One region of the Mesorhizobium sp. C416B genome, then DNA from elsewhere that is predicted to be linked to it. Evidence: riboswitches for the same ligand, from Rfam matches in the RefSeq annotation. Region 1 holds a riboswitch; the other holds the start of a gene.
What was found. A riboswitch is a leader RNA that binds a small molecule or an ion and turns the genes downstream of it on or off. The one in region 1 is predicted to bind cobalamin.
Positions count from the first base shown of each region.

Region 2: linked by a shared signal. The riboswitch ahead of metE (5-methyltetrahydropteroyltriglutamate--homocysteine S-methyltransferase) and the one ahead of NLY43_RS30225 (CbtB domain-containing protein) in region 1 are both predicted to bind cobalamin.

Region 1 is NZ_CP100471.1:6,235,682-6,243,175, forward strand. Features, by position in the region: gene NLY43_RS30210 (MFS transporter) at 1-35, shown strand, start outside; gene NLY43_RS30215 (aromatic ring-hydroxylating oxygenase subunit alpha) at 43-1,218, opposite strand; gene NLY43_RS30220 (gamma-glutamylcyclotransferase) at 1,354-2,046, shown strand; cobalamin riboswitch at 2,115-2,309, shown strand; gene NLY43_RS30225 (CbtB domain-containing protein) at 2,345-2,524, shown strand; gene NLY43_RS30230 (CbtA family protein) at 2,540-3,340, shown strand; gene cobU (bifunctional adenosylcobinamide kinase/adenosylcobinamide-phosphate guanylyltransferase) at 3,333-3,845, shown strand; gene cobO (cob(I)yrinic acid a,c-diamide adenosyltransferase) at 3,847-4,461, shown strand; gene NLY43_RS30245 (hypothetical protein) at 4,486-4,800, shown strand; gene cbiB (adenosylcobinamide-phosphate synthase CbiB) at 4,815-5,804, opposite strand; gene cobD (threonine-phosphate decarboxylase CobD) at 5,803-6,858, shown strand; gene NLY43_RS30260 (tyrosine phosphatase family protein) at 6,855-7,364, shown strand; gene NLY43_RS30265 (creatininase family protein) at 7,369-7,494, opposite strand, start outside.
Region 2 is NZ_CP100471.1:2,559,318-2,566,811, forward strand. Features, by position in the region: gene NLY43_RS12545 (adenosine kinase) at 1-450, shown strand, start outside; cobalamin riboswitch at 856-1,055, shown strand; gene metE (5-methyltetrahydropteroyltriglutamate--homocysteine S-methyltransferase) at 1,147-3,495, shown strand; gene NLY43_RS12555 (cytochrome-c peroxidase) at 3,929-4,984, opposite strand; gene NLY43_RS12560 (hypothetical protein) at 5,900-6,253, shown strand; gene NLY43_RS12565 (glycosyltransferase family 10 domain-containing protein) at 6,390-7,472, opposite strand.

The sequences.
Region 1 (7,494 bases):
TTATCACCTGGCGCTATCTGCCGAAGTCGCTTTAGTCGCCGATCAGGCGGTTGCCTCAAGCGCTGCATGCCGCTCGCGCACCCAGTTGTGGAAGCGGTGCAGATCGTACTCCTCCGGCATTAGCACGCCGGCCTGGTGGCGCATCGAGCGCAGGCCTTTCTGATTGATCTCGCAGATCGCGGCATCCTCCTCCAGCACCTGGGTGCCGAAGGCGACGACATTGTCGATGTCGGTCTCAGCCAGCGCCTCGGGCGCGAACAGCCATTCGGCGGTGAGTTCGGTCTGTTCGGGACCGAGCGGCATCAGTCGCACCGTCCTGACATAATCGACATGGCCGACGATGAACATCGAGGGCAGGCTGGTGGCATAGGTCTGTCCGGCCGCACGCTCGGCTGGCGTCAGGCCCGGTAAGACCGGGCCATGGGCATGTCCGTCGCGCGACCAGGTCTCGGCGCCGGCGCGCAGGCCACCCGAAAACTCCGGCGCGTCATTGTCGGCATGGCGGACCCAGTCGGGGTCGTCGTGCCGGCTCATCAGGCCGCGGCCGTATATCGGCACCAGCCGAGACAGGTCCTTGTGGACGCCCGGGCAATGCAGGCACTCGTTGAAGTTTTCCCAGAAGATCTTCCAGTTGCAGTTCATCACCTTGCGCAGGACATGGCCTGATACCAGCGTTTCCAGCGGCCAGTTGGCGAGGTCGCCGGATGCGGGATCGAAGGAGGTCCCGGCGGAGCCGGCCGCAGCCTGCTGAAGGTTCACAAAGACAAAACCGCGCCACACCGACAGCGCCACCCGGTAGAGCGGATGATCTGCCTTGTCGAAACCATCTGGCAGCGATTTCGAGGGAACGCGCACGAGATCGCCGCGCAGCGAGTAGGACCAGGCGTGGTAGGGGCACGTGATGAGCCGCGCTTTCAGCCGGCCCTCGCTTTTCTGGCAAAGCTGCGAGCCGCGATGCCGGCAAGTGTTGTGGAAGGCGCGCAACTCGCCGGTCTCGTCCCGCAGAATGACGATTTCCTGCGTGCCGACGCGGAATGTCCGGAACGCCAGCGGCTGGGCGAGGTCGGCCTCGCGGCAGACGAGCAGCCAGCTTTTGTGCCAGATGGCGTCGAGATCGCGCTGGTAAGCCTCGCCATCCCAATAGGCCGACGACGGTAGCGTCGGTTCGGCCCGGCTCAGGCCGTTATAGGGGTCGCGCTCGCTCGGGCTGGGATGCATGGCTTGCTTCCTATGAAGCGTCAGCCGACACCCCGGCAAATCGTTTGTCAATCAGAGTGCCGCATTGCCGGTTGCAGGCGCGGCGCATAATCATGTCGTGGACACGGGACATTCGGAAATTGGGGGGATTCGGAAGTGGCCGCACGACAGATGTCGCTTACGCCGGAGCTGGTCGCGCGCTGCTGGCGCGAGATCAGGGACCCCGGGCCGGATCCGGACGCGATGCATCTCGATGAAGCCGACTATGACGCGCTGCTGGATGAATTGCAGGTCGAACTCCCGGACAGCGAACCGCTATGGCTGTTCGGCTATGGATCGCTGATCTGGAAACCGGAAATAGATTATGTCGAGGACCGCGTTGCGCTGGCGCGCGGCTGGCATCGGTCCTTTTGCATGAACATGACGCGCTGGCGCGGCACCAAGGACAGCCCCGGCCTGATGATGGCGCTGGACCGTGGCGGACAATGCAAGGGCGTCGCCTTTCGGCTGACCGGCAATAACCGGCGCGAGCAGTTGGGCCGGCTTTTCCGGCGCGAAGTCACGCTGAAGCCGACAAGCTACCGGCCGCGCATGCTCAAGCTTGCAAGCGAGGCTGGCCCGCTGAAGGCATTGGCCTTCGTCATCAACCGCAATGGCCTGACCTATTCCGGCCCGCTCGACGAGGCGAAGGTCGTCGACAGGCTGGCGACATCCTGCGGGCACTGGGGGTCGGGCGCCGACTACCTCTACAACACGGTGAAAAACCTTGAAGAGCGCGGCATTCACGATCGCCATCTGTGGCGGCTGCAGCGGCTGGTTGCGGAGCGGATCAGCGCGCTGAACCCGTGACGCCTGAGTGGCGCATTCGCGCTGTTGGCTGCCGGAATTTGGTTTGCCGGATGCGGCTGTTTCAGCCTATAGTCATGCATGTCGTCGGTTCCGTTAGGGACCAAGAGGGAATGCGGTGAGGGCTGACTTGTTGCCCAATGCCGTGGCTGCCCCCGCAACTGTGTGCGGTAGTCCTCTCCAAGCCACTGAGGATTTTTCTTCGGGAAGGTGGGGAAGGGCGCTGATCCGCGAGCCAGGAGACCTGCCGGCGACAGGAACTGACTTCGATGCCCTCGGGTGGAGGGCGAAAGGACAAGATATGAATACCGCTTCCGTCTCCCTCGGCGCTTCCGTCTCCTCGCAGTCGCGCTTCATGCAGCTCGTGCTTAGCGCGTTTCTGGGCATTTTCGTCGTCGGCGTTGTCGGTTTCTCGCACATCGATGCGGTCCACAATGCGGCGCACGACTATCGCCATTCGATGGCGTTTCCCTGCCACTGACGAGGATCTGACATCATGAACCTGTTTCGCAACGTCGTGTTCGTCGCGGCGATTGCCGGGCTCGTGGCCGGCGTCGTTCTCGCCTGCATGCAGGCCTATGCAACCGATCCCTTGATTCGCCAGGCCGAAGTTTTTGAGAAGGCAGGCGGCCACAAGCACGATCATGCTGCGGCACCGGCCGCCAACACCACCAACGCCATGAGCAGTGCCGCACCGGCGGAAAACGCCATGAGCTCAGCCGCACCGGCGCCTGCCGAAGCAGCGGCTCCAGCGGAAGACGAAGGCTGGGCGCCGGCCGACGGCTTCGAGCGCTTCGCCTACAACGTCGTCTCCAATGTCGTGACCGGTATCGGCTTCGCGCTGATCCTGGTCGCGATTTCGGAATTCGCCGGCGGCATCGGCAGCTGGCGCCAGGGCGTGTTCTGGGGCTTGGCCGGCTTTGCCGTGTTCACGCTGGCGCCGGGCCTCGGCCTGCCGCCGGAACTGCCGGCGATGCCGGCGGCCGATCTCATGCAGCGCCAGATCTGGTGGGTGGCGACGGTGATTGCGACCGCCATCGGCCTTGCCTTGATCGCCTTCCGCACGTCGGCGCCGCTGACCATCCTTGCTGTCGTCCTGATTGTCGCCCCGCATATTGTCGGCGCGCCGCAGCCTGACAGTTTCAAGACGCCGATCCCGGAGGGCCTGCATCATCAGTTCGTGGTGGCGGTGACGCTGACCAATCTGGTGTTCTGGCTGGTGCTGGGTGCAGTTGTCGGCATAGTGCACTCGCGCTTCACCGGCACCGCGACCAGCCTGCGCGACAGCTTTGCCTGATCGCAGTTTGACCTTCATCATCGGCGGTGCGCGCTCCGGCAAGAGCGCGCATGCCGAAACTTTGGCGACGGCGTTGCTGCCGCCATGGGCTTATATCGCCACCGCGCTAGCCTATGACGGCGAAATGCGCGAGCGCATCGCGCAGCACCGCTCGCGCCGTGGCGAGGGGTGGGCGACCATCGACGCCCCGCTTGATCTTGCCGGCGCGCTCGAAGCCTTGCCGGACAACCAGCCGGTGCTTGTCGACTGCCTGACGCTGTGGCTGACCAATCATATGCTGGCCGATCATGATCTGGAGGGGGAGTGCCGGCGGCTGGCCGATGTGCTTTCGCGGCCGCGCGGACCGTGGTTCGTGGTCTCCAACGAAGTCGGACAAGGCATCGTGCCCGACAATGCGCTGGCACGCCGGTTCCGCGATGCCGCCGGCCGGCTCAACCAGCAGATCGCGGTCGTAGCTGATATGGTGCTTCTGATGGTGGCGGGGCTGCCGCTCAAGGTGAAATGAGATGACCGATATCGACACAAAAGACGAAGAGCGCCATCGCGCCAAGATGGCCAAGCGCAAGGCGGCGCAGGATGCCGAGGTTGCGGAAAAGACGGTCGAGAAGGGGCTGCTGATCGTCAACACCGGCCCCGGCAAGGGCAAGACCACCGCCGCCTTCGGGCTGGCGCTGCGCATGCTCGGCTACGGCAAGCGCGTCGGCATCGTCCAGTTCATCAAGGGCAAATGGCACACCGGTGAAAAGGATGCTTTCGCGGCATTCGGCGACCGTGTCGTCTGGCACGCGATGGGCGAGGGGTTTACCTGGGAAACGCAGGATCTGAAGCGCGACATCGCCGCGGCCGAAGCGGCCTGGGCCAAGGCGCTGGAGCTAATCGCCGATCCCTCGATCAGCCTGGTTGTGCTCGACGAACTGAACATCGCGCTGCGCTACGACTATCTCGATCTCGACAAAGTGGTGGCGGGGCTGAAGGCGCGGCGCGAAGGCTTGCATGTCGTCGTCACCGGCCGCAACGCCAAGCCGGCGCTGGTCGAGGCGGCGGATCTGGTGACGGAGATGGGCGTGACGAAACATCACTTTTCGGCGGGCGTGAAAGCGCAGCAAGGGATCGAGTTTTGAAGGTCTAACTTCGGGAGATCACCGTTGGAACAAGCCGTGATTGTCTACCTTCTTCTGAGCGGCGGTCAGTTCGGGGCGCCGGAAGAGCGGCAATCGGTCCAAGTTCTGGAGGATCGGTTGGAAAAAGCTGTTTCAAATGCGCATGTCGGCGAATTTGATGGTGACGAGTTTGGTGGGGGCAAATGCACCCTCTATCTGTACGGGCCAGACGCCGAGAAGCTTTTCCTTGTGATTGAGCCTGTGCTGAAATCCTCGGCTGTGGCCGCTGGCGGCTACGCGATCAAAAGATTTGGCGAAGCTGTGGATCCAAACGCGAAGGAAGTCCGTGTCTCTTGGTGAGTCAGGCGGCTTCTTTACTGCGAGACCAAGATTTCCAGATAGATGACGACCGCCGACAGCAATCCGAACAGCCCAATCAGCAGATAATCCGCGACGTGGTAAAGCTTCAGCGCCCGCCTGATGTCCAGGCTCTCCGCCTCGCGGCGGCCGCCTTCGCCCATGAACGCATCCTCGACGACAACGCCGCCGTAGGTACGCGGGCCGGCGAGCGCCAGGCCAAGCGCACCCGCCATCGCCGCTTCCGGCCAGCCGGCATTGGGCGAACGGTGTTTTTTCGCGTCGCGCCGTACCGCTTCCCAAGCATTGCGGGGATCGGCGCCGTCAACAAGAAAGGCAGCGGCAATGATCAGCAGTGCCGTCAGCCGCGAGGCCGGCAGGTTGATCCAGTCGTCGAAAAGTGCTGCCGCGCGGCCAAAAGCCTCGTGGCGCGGGGTGCGGTGGCCGATCATCGAATCGGCGGTGTTGGCGGCCTTGTAGGCGACGCCGCCGGCCAGCCCGCAGACGCCGGTCCAGAAGGCGGGCGCGACAATGCCGTCGGAGAAATTCTCGGCCAGGCTTTCGATCGCGGCGCGGCTGACGCCGGCATGGTCGAGCTTTTCGGGATCGCGGCCGACAATGCGCGCAACCGCAATGCGGCCGAGCGCCAGCCCGCCGGTATCGAGCGCGTCGGCCACCGCTTCGACATGCTCGGTGAGGCTCTTTTGCGACAGCAGCGACGACGCCAGGATGGCGGTGATGATCATGCCGGCGGGAAAGAGCTGCCAGAGCAGGATTTGCACAATGAAGGCAATCGCCGCCGGCGCCAGCACAATGACCAGCAGGGCGTGCACGCCCCGGCGGCGACGCAATGCGTCGGAATCAGTGGCGCGGTTGAGCCGGAGGTCGAGAAAGGCTATCAGCCTGCCGAACCAGGTGACGGGATGGCCGGCGGCACGGAACAGCCAGTCCGGGTACCCCAGGATGCGTTCGATGGCCAGCGACAGGAAAGCGATCAGGACCGACATGAAGCTTTCTGATGGAGCGATTGCTGCGGTGGATCACGGTGGATCCCTTGGCCGGGCGAGCGCGCTCTTCCCTCACGCGCCACAGCCTTTCGTCGATCTTTCGACAGGTATCAATCCGCACTCCTACCCGCTTTTCGAGCTGCCCGCCACCGCCCTGTCACGATTGCCGGAGGCCGCGCGCCTGCGTGAGCTGGCCAGGATCGCGGCAGGCGCCTATGGCGCACCTTCGGCCGAGAATGTGGCGGTAGCCCCGGGCACGCAGATCTTGCTGCCGCGCGTCGCCTCGCTGGTGAGCCCCGCCCGCGCGCTGGTGTTGGGACCGACCTATGCCGAGCATGCCAGGGCGGCCGCGATTGCCGGCCATGCGGTGGTGGACACTGACGATGTCGAGGCGCTTGCCGGGGCCGACCTTGCCATCGTCGTCAATCCCAACAATCCCGACGGGCGCGTCGTGTCGCGGGAAAGGCTGCTTCGGCTTGCCGAGACATTGCGCGCCAAGGGCGGGCTGCTGGTCGTCGACGAGGCCTTCATGGATGTCGGCCCGCACGCGGAAAGCCTTGCCGGCGATGTCGGGCAGGGCGGCATCGTCGTGCTGCGCTCCTTCGGCAAGTTCTTTGGCCTTGCCGGCCTGCGGCTCGGTTTCGCGCTTTCCGAGGCGTTGACGGTCGAGAGGCTGGAGACGCAGTTTGGACCGTGGGCCGTCGCCGGCCCGGCGCTTGAATATGGCATTCGCGCGCTTGCCGACAGCGGCTGGCAGGCCGATATGCGGCGCCGGCTGGCCGAGGATGCAGCGCGGCTCGATGCGCTGCTTTCGCGCTTTGGCGTGGCTGTCGCCGGCGGCACGACGCTGTTTCGCTATCTTCAGATGCCGGACGCGGCCGGTCTGTTTTCGACGCTCGGTGAGCGCGGCATATTGCTCAGGCATTTTTCCGAGCGTCCTCAGGTGCTCCGCGCGGGGCTGCCTGGAAGTCAGGAGGAATGGCAGCGGCTCGAATCGGCGCTTGCCGACTGGCACGCACGGCGCGACGATAGCGCCAGGGAGATTGCGCCATGATCCATGTCTGTTCGCTGGCAAAGCTCGAGGAGACTGTGGCCAGAAGTCGCGCCGAGCATGTGCTGTCGCTGCTTGCCGCCGGCACCGAGGTGACGCGCCCGGCCTCGATATCGAGGGAAAACCACCTGCATCTGGTCATGCACGACATCGCGATGGCACAGGACGGCATGACCATGCCGGGCGAGGATCACGTGCGCAATCTGCTCGGTTTCGCTCGCCGATGGGATCGTGCCAAGCCGATGGTCGTGCATTGCTATGCCGGCATCAGCCGCTCGACCGCCTCGGCCTACATCATCGCCGCGGCGCTGGCGCCCAAGCGCGACGAGGCGGAACTGGCGCTATCATTGCGGACTCTGTCGCCTTCGGCGACGCCCAACCCTCGGCTCATTGCTGTCGCTGACGCGCTGCTTGGCCGCCAAGGTCGCATGATCGAAGCGATTGAAGCGATCGGACGTGGCGCCGATGCTTTCGAAGGCACGCCGTTTGTGCTGAAGATCGACGGGTAAGCCTCTACGCCAGCCAGTCGGCCAGCTTCGCCTTGCGCACATCCCTGAGCAGCGTGATGAAACCGTCGGCCTGATGCTCCGCGGTCAGCCGGCCCTTTTCCGCTGTGGCGATCGAGGCGTCGCCGACGAC
Region 2 (7,494 bases), 3.0 Mb from region 1:
GAAGTGTCGATGACGTTGTCGGATTCGTTCTGCGTCGACCGCTACCGGGACGAGTTCCTCGAGCTGATGCGCTCGGGCACTGTCGACATCGTCTTTGCCAACAGCCACGAGATCAAGTCGCTCTACCAGACAAAATCCTTCGACGAGGCGCTGGCTCAGATCCGCAAGGACTGCAAGATTGCCGCCGTCACCCGTTCCGAAAAAGGCTCGGTGATCGTGCGCGGCGACGAGACCGTGGTCATCGAGGCGACCGCCATCAAGGAGTTGGTCGACACCACCGGCGCCGGCGACCTCTACGCCGCCGGTTTCCTGCATGGCTACACGCAGGGCCGCAACCTCAAGACCTGCGGCGACCTTGGCTCGCTGGCGGCCGGCCTGGTGATCCAGCAGATCGGCCCAAGGCCAAGGCAGAATTTGCGCCGCGAGGCGGAAGGGGCTGGGTTGCTGTAGATGCGCGGGCAACTAATCAGCCGCCCTACTGACGCGATGACCGCAGTGGCGGAACTGTGTCAAAGCTCGCTGATAGCGACAGCCATTCGCTTCGGAGAACTGACCCGTGCTGCTGCCGTGAAGCTCGCTGGAGGAGCGGTGCAAGGCGTGCTTGCCATGACGGCATTCACCGTCATCCAGATCGTCACCAGCATTTTCCAGAAGCTCAGCTTGGGGAAGGCCAGTAAGGTTCCTGAGGTAACGGAGAACTCGCGGCGTCCGTCGGACTTGACTTGCGATCACGTCCCACGATGCCGAATGCGGGCAGCAGACTGAATATTTCACAATGCTAGACAAAGGCGTAAAACGCGACCATATAACCACATAAACATTTCATTATGCGTTATTGACAAAGAGCGGGTTGCTGTGATTGTCTGCTGTTGTGGTTCTCGCGTACGGTGCTGCCGCAGCGGAGCTAAGAGGGAAGCCGGTGCGATGCCGGCGCTGCCCCCGCAACTGTTAGCGGCGAGCCAATCCACTCATGTCACTGAGGCGAATACCCTCGGGAAGACGGGTAGAGGCTATGACCCCGCGAGCCAGAGACCTGCCACGGCGAATTACGTCCACGGGCGGGGTGTCTCGGTGGCCGCTGCAACCGGCGTGCCGGCCTGCTAGCGCCTTCCTTGTCACCGACGCCCCCAACCATCGGGGTATGACATGACTGTCTCTCAGCAAATTCCTGTAGCAACGCTCGGCGTGCCGCGCTTCGGTCGTCGGCGAGAACTGAAATGCGCCCTCGAAAGCTACTGGTCCGGAACATCGTCCGCTGGCGACCTTCTTGCGACGTCGAAGGCGCTCCGAGCCGCTAGCTGGGAAGAGCAGCGCGATCGCGGCGTGTCGAAAATCCCGTCGAACGACTTCTCGCTATACGACCATGTGCTCGACACCGCAGCCATGGTCGGGGCCATTCCATCCCGGTACGGCTGGAATAGCGGCGAGGTCCCACTTGACATCTACTTCGCAATGGCGCGCGGCAACCAGGGTCAGACGGAGGATTGTGGACACGCTGGTCACCAGGAGGAGGCTCATGGACCTGGTGTAACCGCGATGGAAATGACCAAGTGGTTTGACACCAACTACCACTACATTGTGCCGGAACTCGATGATGATCAGACGTTCGCCCTCTCGTCATCGAAGCCGGTCGATTACTTCCTCGAGGCTAAAGCTCTCGGCATTCACACACGCCCAGTCATCCTTGGACCCATCACCTTCCTCAAGCTGGCGAAATCGCGTGCCGAAGGGTTCGGTCCCATCGCGCTCCTACCGCGGCTGCTGCCCGTTTACGAGCAAGTCCTGCAGAGGCTGAAGCTGTCGGGAGCCGACTGGGTGCAGATCGATGAGCCAGCGCTTGTCCTCGATCTGAACCCGAACGAACGAGCTGCGTTCGAATTCGCCTATGGCCAGCTGTCGAAAGCCGCGCCCGAGCTGAAGATCATGCTGGCTACGTATTTCGGGTCGCTGGGAGACAATCTCGAAACCGCGGTTTCTCTGCCCCTGGCCGGCCTGCATATTGATCTCGTGCGCGCTCCCGAGCAGCTGGAAATGGTGGGTCGGCTCGCTCCGAAGGATCTGGTGCTCTCGCTCGGCTTGATCGATGGCCGCAACGTCTGGCGTGCGAACCTGCCCGCCATTCTCGACCGCATCAAACCGATCGTCGCCGGCTGGCCCTTGGACCGCGTCGAAATCGCGCCTTCTTGCTCGATGCTGCATGTGCCGATTGACCTGCGCATGGAGACGGAACTCGAGGCCGACATCAGGTCGTGGCTCGCCTTCGCGGCCCAGAAGACCGACGAGCTGGTCTTGCTGGCCCGGGCCCTTTCCAAAGGCAGGGATGCGGTGGCAGCCGCGTTGAAAGCTTCTGCCGAGGCTGCCGCCACTCGCTTGACGTCCACGAAGATCCATGACCCGCTTGTTGAGGGGCGGATCGCCAGCATTGACCATAGCATGAAACGACGAGAGAGCGCTTTTGGCGAGCGCTCCAGAGTCCAGGCCGGCACGCTCGGGCTGCCGCCGTTCCCGACGACGACAATCGGGTCCTTCCCGCAGACGCCGCAGGTACGCCGCGCGCGGTCCGCTCATGCGAAGGGCCAGCTCAGTTATGTCGACTACGAGATTTTCCTGAAGAAGGAGATCGAGTCAGCAATTCGTTGGCAGGAAGAGATCGGGCTGGACGTGCTGGTGCACGGTGAGTTCGAACGAAACGATATGGTACAGCATTTCGGCGAGCAGCTGTCCGGCTTCGCCTTCACTCAGCATGCCTGGGTGCAAAGCTATGGGTCGCGCTACCTGCGTCCCCCCATCATCTTCGGGGACGTATCGAGGCGCAATCCGATGACGGTGCGCTGGTGGCAATTCGCCCAGTCGCTTACGGAAAAGCCTGTGAAGGGAATGCTCACAGGCCCAGTGACCATTCTCAACTGGTCCTTTGTTCGAGACGACGTACCCCGCTCCGAAGCCTGCCGCCAGATCGCGCTCGCCATCCGCGACGAAGTGACGGATCTCGAAAGGTCCGGCGCAAGGATGATCCAGATCGATGAGGCCGCGTTTCGCGAAGGATTGCCACTGCGCCAATCTGACTGGAAAGCCTATCTCGACTGGGCTGTCGAATGCTTCCGGATCGCTTCAACGGGTGTAAAGGACGCGACTCGAATCCATACCCACATGTGCTATTCGGAGTTCAACGAGATCATCGACGCGATCGCTGGAATGGATGCGGATGTCATTTCGATTGAGACGTCGCGCTCCAAGATGGAACTGCTGGACGCCTTCACGAGCTCCAAATATCCGAACGAGATCGGTCCCGGCGTCTATGACATTCACTCACCACGTGTGCCGGAGGTCTGCGAGATTTCGGACCTAATCATGCTTGCCCGCGAGCGACTGTCCGACGGCCAACTGTGGGTAAACCCGGACTGTGGCCTCAAAACACGCAAGTGGGAGGAGGTCCGCCCTGCCCTCATTAACATGGTCGCTGCAGCGCGCGCGCTCCGGGAGAAAGTGGCCTGAGGCTTCTCCTTCCTCACCGTGTGGTGAGCTACCGGCTGGCTCCTGTCGGCCGTGAACATGCCAAACCGGCACACTCTTGGAAATGAGCCACTCGGCGCAAATGTGCAATTTCCCTACGGCACGTGTCTTAATCCCGCAGAAATATAAATGTGGCACTACGCTATAATATTGGTTCCTTGGGGACATACAGGCCCCGCGCCTCGAACAAATCGGACACGCGTCGTTTCTCAAAGTAGACTGCTTGGCGCGTTCGCTCAGGACAATATATGGTGCTGCGTCTGTCCGCCCCCAGTTGATCGCGCAGACTACGGGCGAGGTGGCAGGGTTCGGGTATCGCTAGCGTCCCGCCAATTCGGAGATGGACGTCGCAATTCGTGTCGCCAAGTAAAAATCGCCAATCATTTTCGATTGCGAGTCCGCGGCCAGTTGGCCCTTATTTTCCTGAGATCTGCGTTACAGGCCGGGGCGTTGTCGCCGTTTCTGAGGGTAAGATGGGATAGGCGACGTCAGGTGCCTCTCCGGTCAGCGAGTTGAGGAAGGCAACAAGCAGGTCAACTTCTTCGTCCGCCAGTACTACGCCGAGCTGGGTGGTCCCCATAATGGCGACGGCCTGTTTCAGATCCCAAACCTTGCCCGAATGAAAGTATGGCGCGGTGAGTGCAACGTTGCGCAGCGGCGCCACGCGGAAGACATAGGAATCGTCGGCTGCATTGGTGACCTCAAATCGGCCCTTGTCTTTGTCCGGCAGGACTTCGGCGCTGGGCCGTTCCACGAGGCCGAATGGGTAATAGGCTTGCCCACCAACGTTGATGCCGGCATGGCAGGACGAGCAGCCTTTGTCCATGAAAAGCACCAGGCCCTGTTTCTGTTCGGAAGTCATGGCAACCTCATCACCATTCAGGAAGCTGTCGAACGGGGCAGGTGTGACCAGTGTCGCCTCGAAGGCTTCGATCGCCTTGGCGAAGTTGTCGAAGGTGACCCGATCGGCTTCAGCCGGAAAAGCTGCATCGAACCACTCGACATATTGCGGCATGGACTTGAGAGTGGCGATGAGTTGGCCCGGTGTATTGGCCATTTCGATCCCGGCTTGGACCGGTCCCTTCGCCTGAGCCTTCAGGTCTTCGGCACGACCATCCCAGAACTGGGCGATATTGAAGACAGCGTTCAGTACAGTCGGCGCGTTGCGCTGTCCCTTCTGCCAACCATGGCCAATCGAGGTTTCGTGATTGTCGTCGCCGCCGGTGGCCAGGTTGTGGCATGAATTGCACGACAAGATGCCTGACGCCGAGACGCGTGGATCGAAGAACAGTGCCTTGCCGAGAGCGATCTTTTCCGGGGTGATCGGGTTATTGGCGACTGTCGGCGTGGTGGATGGCAAAGCCGTGAAGGTGGCCAATGCCGTATCTCTGAGGTCGGTGGGGATCCAATCCGCAGCAAAGGCGGTGGGTGCCAGCAAGGTGACAGCCATCGTACTGAATAGGATTTTCATAATTGGTCTTCCTGCGTCGTCCACGCAGCCATTATGCGATCTGCGGCTCATGAACGCCCTGAGCTAGATCAGCTTGAGGGAGAGGACGGGGTCTCACACCTGTTTTCGCAGCTGAGCTGGGACCCTCTTGGAAGTGATCGCTCTTCTCGATTGGACTTCAGGGAGGAGGAGTATCCCTGGTTGGCAACCGGTTTTATGCATCAAAGCACGCCCTGAGGGCGGCTTCGTAGATTCGGTCACTGCGATCTTCCAGCCAAGGTTGAGAAAGTCGACAGCATCCGCAAGACTGGCAATCTCTTGCACGATATGCGCTGCACGCCTTGCGAAAAGTGAGCTTCTGAAACGTCAGGGTTCATTCGTTCCTCCTGACCTGCTGATTGCGTGAATCGGCCTTGTCGACACCCGCCGACTGCACATTGTGATGTCACCAGCGATGGCGGTTTCAATACCTAAGCAGCGACGGTCTATGCGACAGTATGGAGGTCGTAGCGGAATAGCCGTTCTGCCTTCATCGATCGTCACACCGGCATATAGCTCCGCTTCTACGAACATCCCATCACGCGAGGATGGCGCGGCGCTTGAGCAGGTCCACCCGCTGCAACTGCCTCACACCTTGATCCACAGATCCTAGGCGATGACCATGTTGTCGTCATCATTTGACGGGCGCGGGGCATTGGCTCATAAGCGAGCCACGGCAAACTGTGCGGTTGCCAGTGCGTAATGAAGTGAATTGGAATGATCTTCGGTTTGGGAAACACGCACGTCCGACGCAGCTTGCGTTGACAGAGGCGGTTTTAGGCGCAATAGCACCTCCGCTGGCCTATTTTGTGGAGTTCAATTGTGGTTCGGCCAAAGGCGCGGGGCGCCGGACCGGCCCCTTGTAAACGTAATCAGAGAGAGAGAGAGAGACCCTGCATGGAAGAAATCTTACCGCGCATCGCCACTGGTGCCGGCATCGGCCCGGCTGTCGCAGAGAAGGCCGTTGGGTTAATGCTGGGTTTCCTGCGGAGCCACGCGGCCGACGGTCCCGGCGCGCGCATGATCGAGGCCATTCCGGGAGCTTCGGAATTAGTAGCGAAGTATCATGGGGACGACCCAGAGGGTGGCGGCCTTATGGGGCTCGGGCAGCAATTGATGAGTGAGGGTCTCAGCATGGCAAAGATCGCCGCCCTCGCCAACGAGACGATCGCCTGCGCCAAGGAACATGCCGGCGACGAACTCGTGGACGAGGTCCTCAATTCCGTTCCTGGCCTTCCCCAGTTCGTCTGATTAGCGGCAGCCGGGGCGCATGACCTTGTGCGCCCGTGCCGGCCCGTTTGCGCAGCAGGCATTCTCCGCCGGGCGTTCCGCACCGATCTCGTGAGACCACCAACCGCCGGGCACGCGGAGCGAGCGCTGGAGTACTTCATTCGTCTATCGAAAAATCAACTTCAGGCGATTCGATGTGTATAATTTCTGGCGGTAAGGGTTTATCCTGAACGCTTTCGATGAAGCCCGCGAGATAGGCAAACGTATTGTATTTCTCGAGGACTAGCCGCTTCGCCTCTCTTATTGCGCCGCGACGTTCCTTCCAGAGGTCTGAGTTGATAATTTCTTGAATTTTTTGGATTACGTTCTTGTCCTCTGGGTCAATCAGAACCATAGAGTCCGAAGGGAAGAACCTCGTGATTGCCGGGCTGCCGTAATAGATCGGCATTGTTTCAGCGACGAAGCAGTCCATAAGCTTCTCTGTAAAATAGTAATCAGCACGAGTATTCTCGAACGCTATACTGTAGCGATAAGGTGCGAGTGCGTTCCATTTATCTCCAATCAGCCGAAAACCTCGGCCGAACAGGTCAAAATCGAGCTCCTTTCTTAGCCGTTCCAGAAACGCCAGCCGATACCGATGTCCTTTAAGCAGGGCGATGTTACTGGTAATCCATGAGAGCCGAAGTGGCTTATCCATGACTTCGCTGACCAGAAGTTGGTCATATGTCTTGTTTACAGACCAAGACCGAGTGATCGGTGGAGACAAAACGAATCGGCGAGCTGCATTCTGCCGAGCAACCAGCTCTGCGTCAGACGTCAGGACGATAGTATTTTTCCCCTGCCCTTCATGAAATGCACGATGAGCTTTCGTCGGCGGTTCGCCGATTGCAAAAATTGTCCTGTTGGGGCTCGCCTCGATATCAACAGGGAGCCCAAAAAGAGAAGCAGAGTTAAAGATAATATGCCAATCGGGCACGAAGGATGTCGTGCGTACAAAAGCGACATTGTTCCAGATTCCACTGCCCTTTGGAGTGAGGTGGTGGATTGCATCATCCAAAACGCCCCAAGAATCTAGACATGTAGCAACAATGGGCGCCGGGCGTTCCGTCAACAATTTGGCCGACAAAGCAGTTCCACTCCCTTCACTCGTGAAGGTACTCAATCGCCATTCAGGATTGCGGTAACATCGGGCAGCATAAACCTTCCGGGACCTGCTGTCGAGGCAATTGTCGCTTTGCACTTGACCAGGTTCTTCCTCGCTT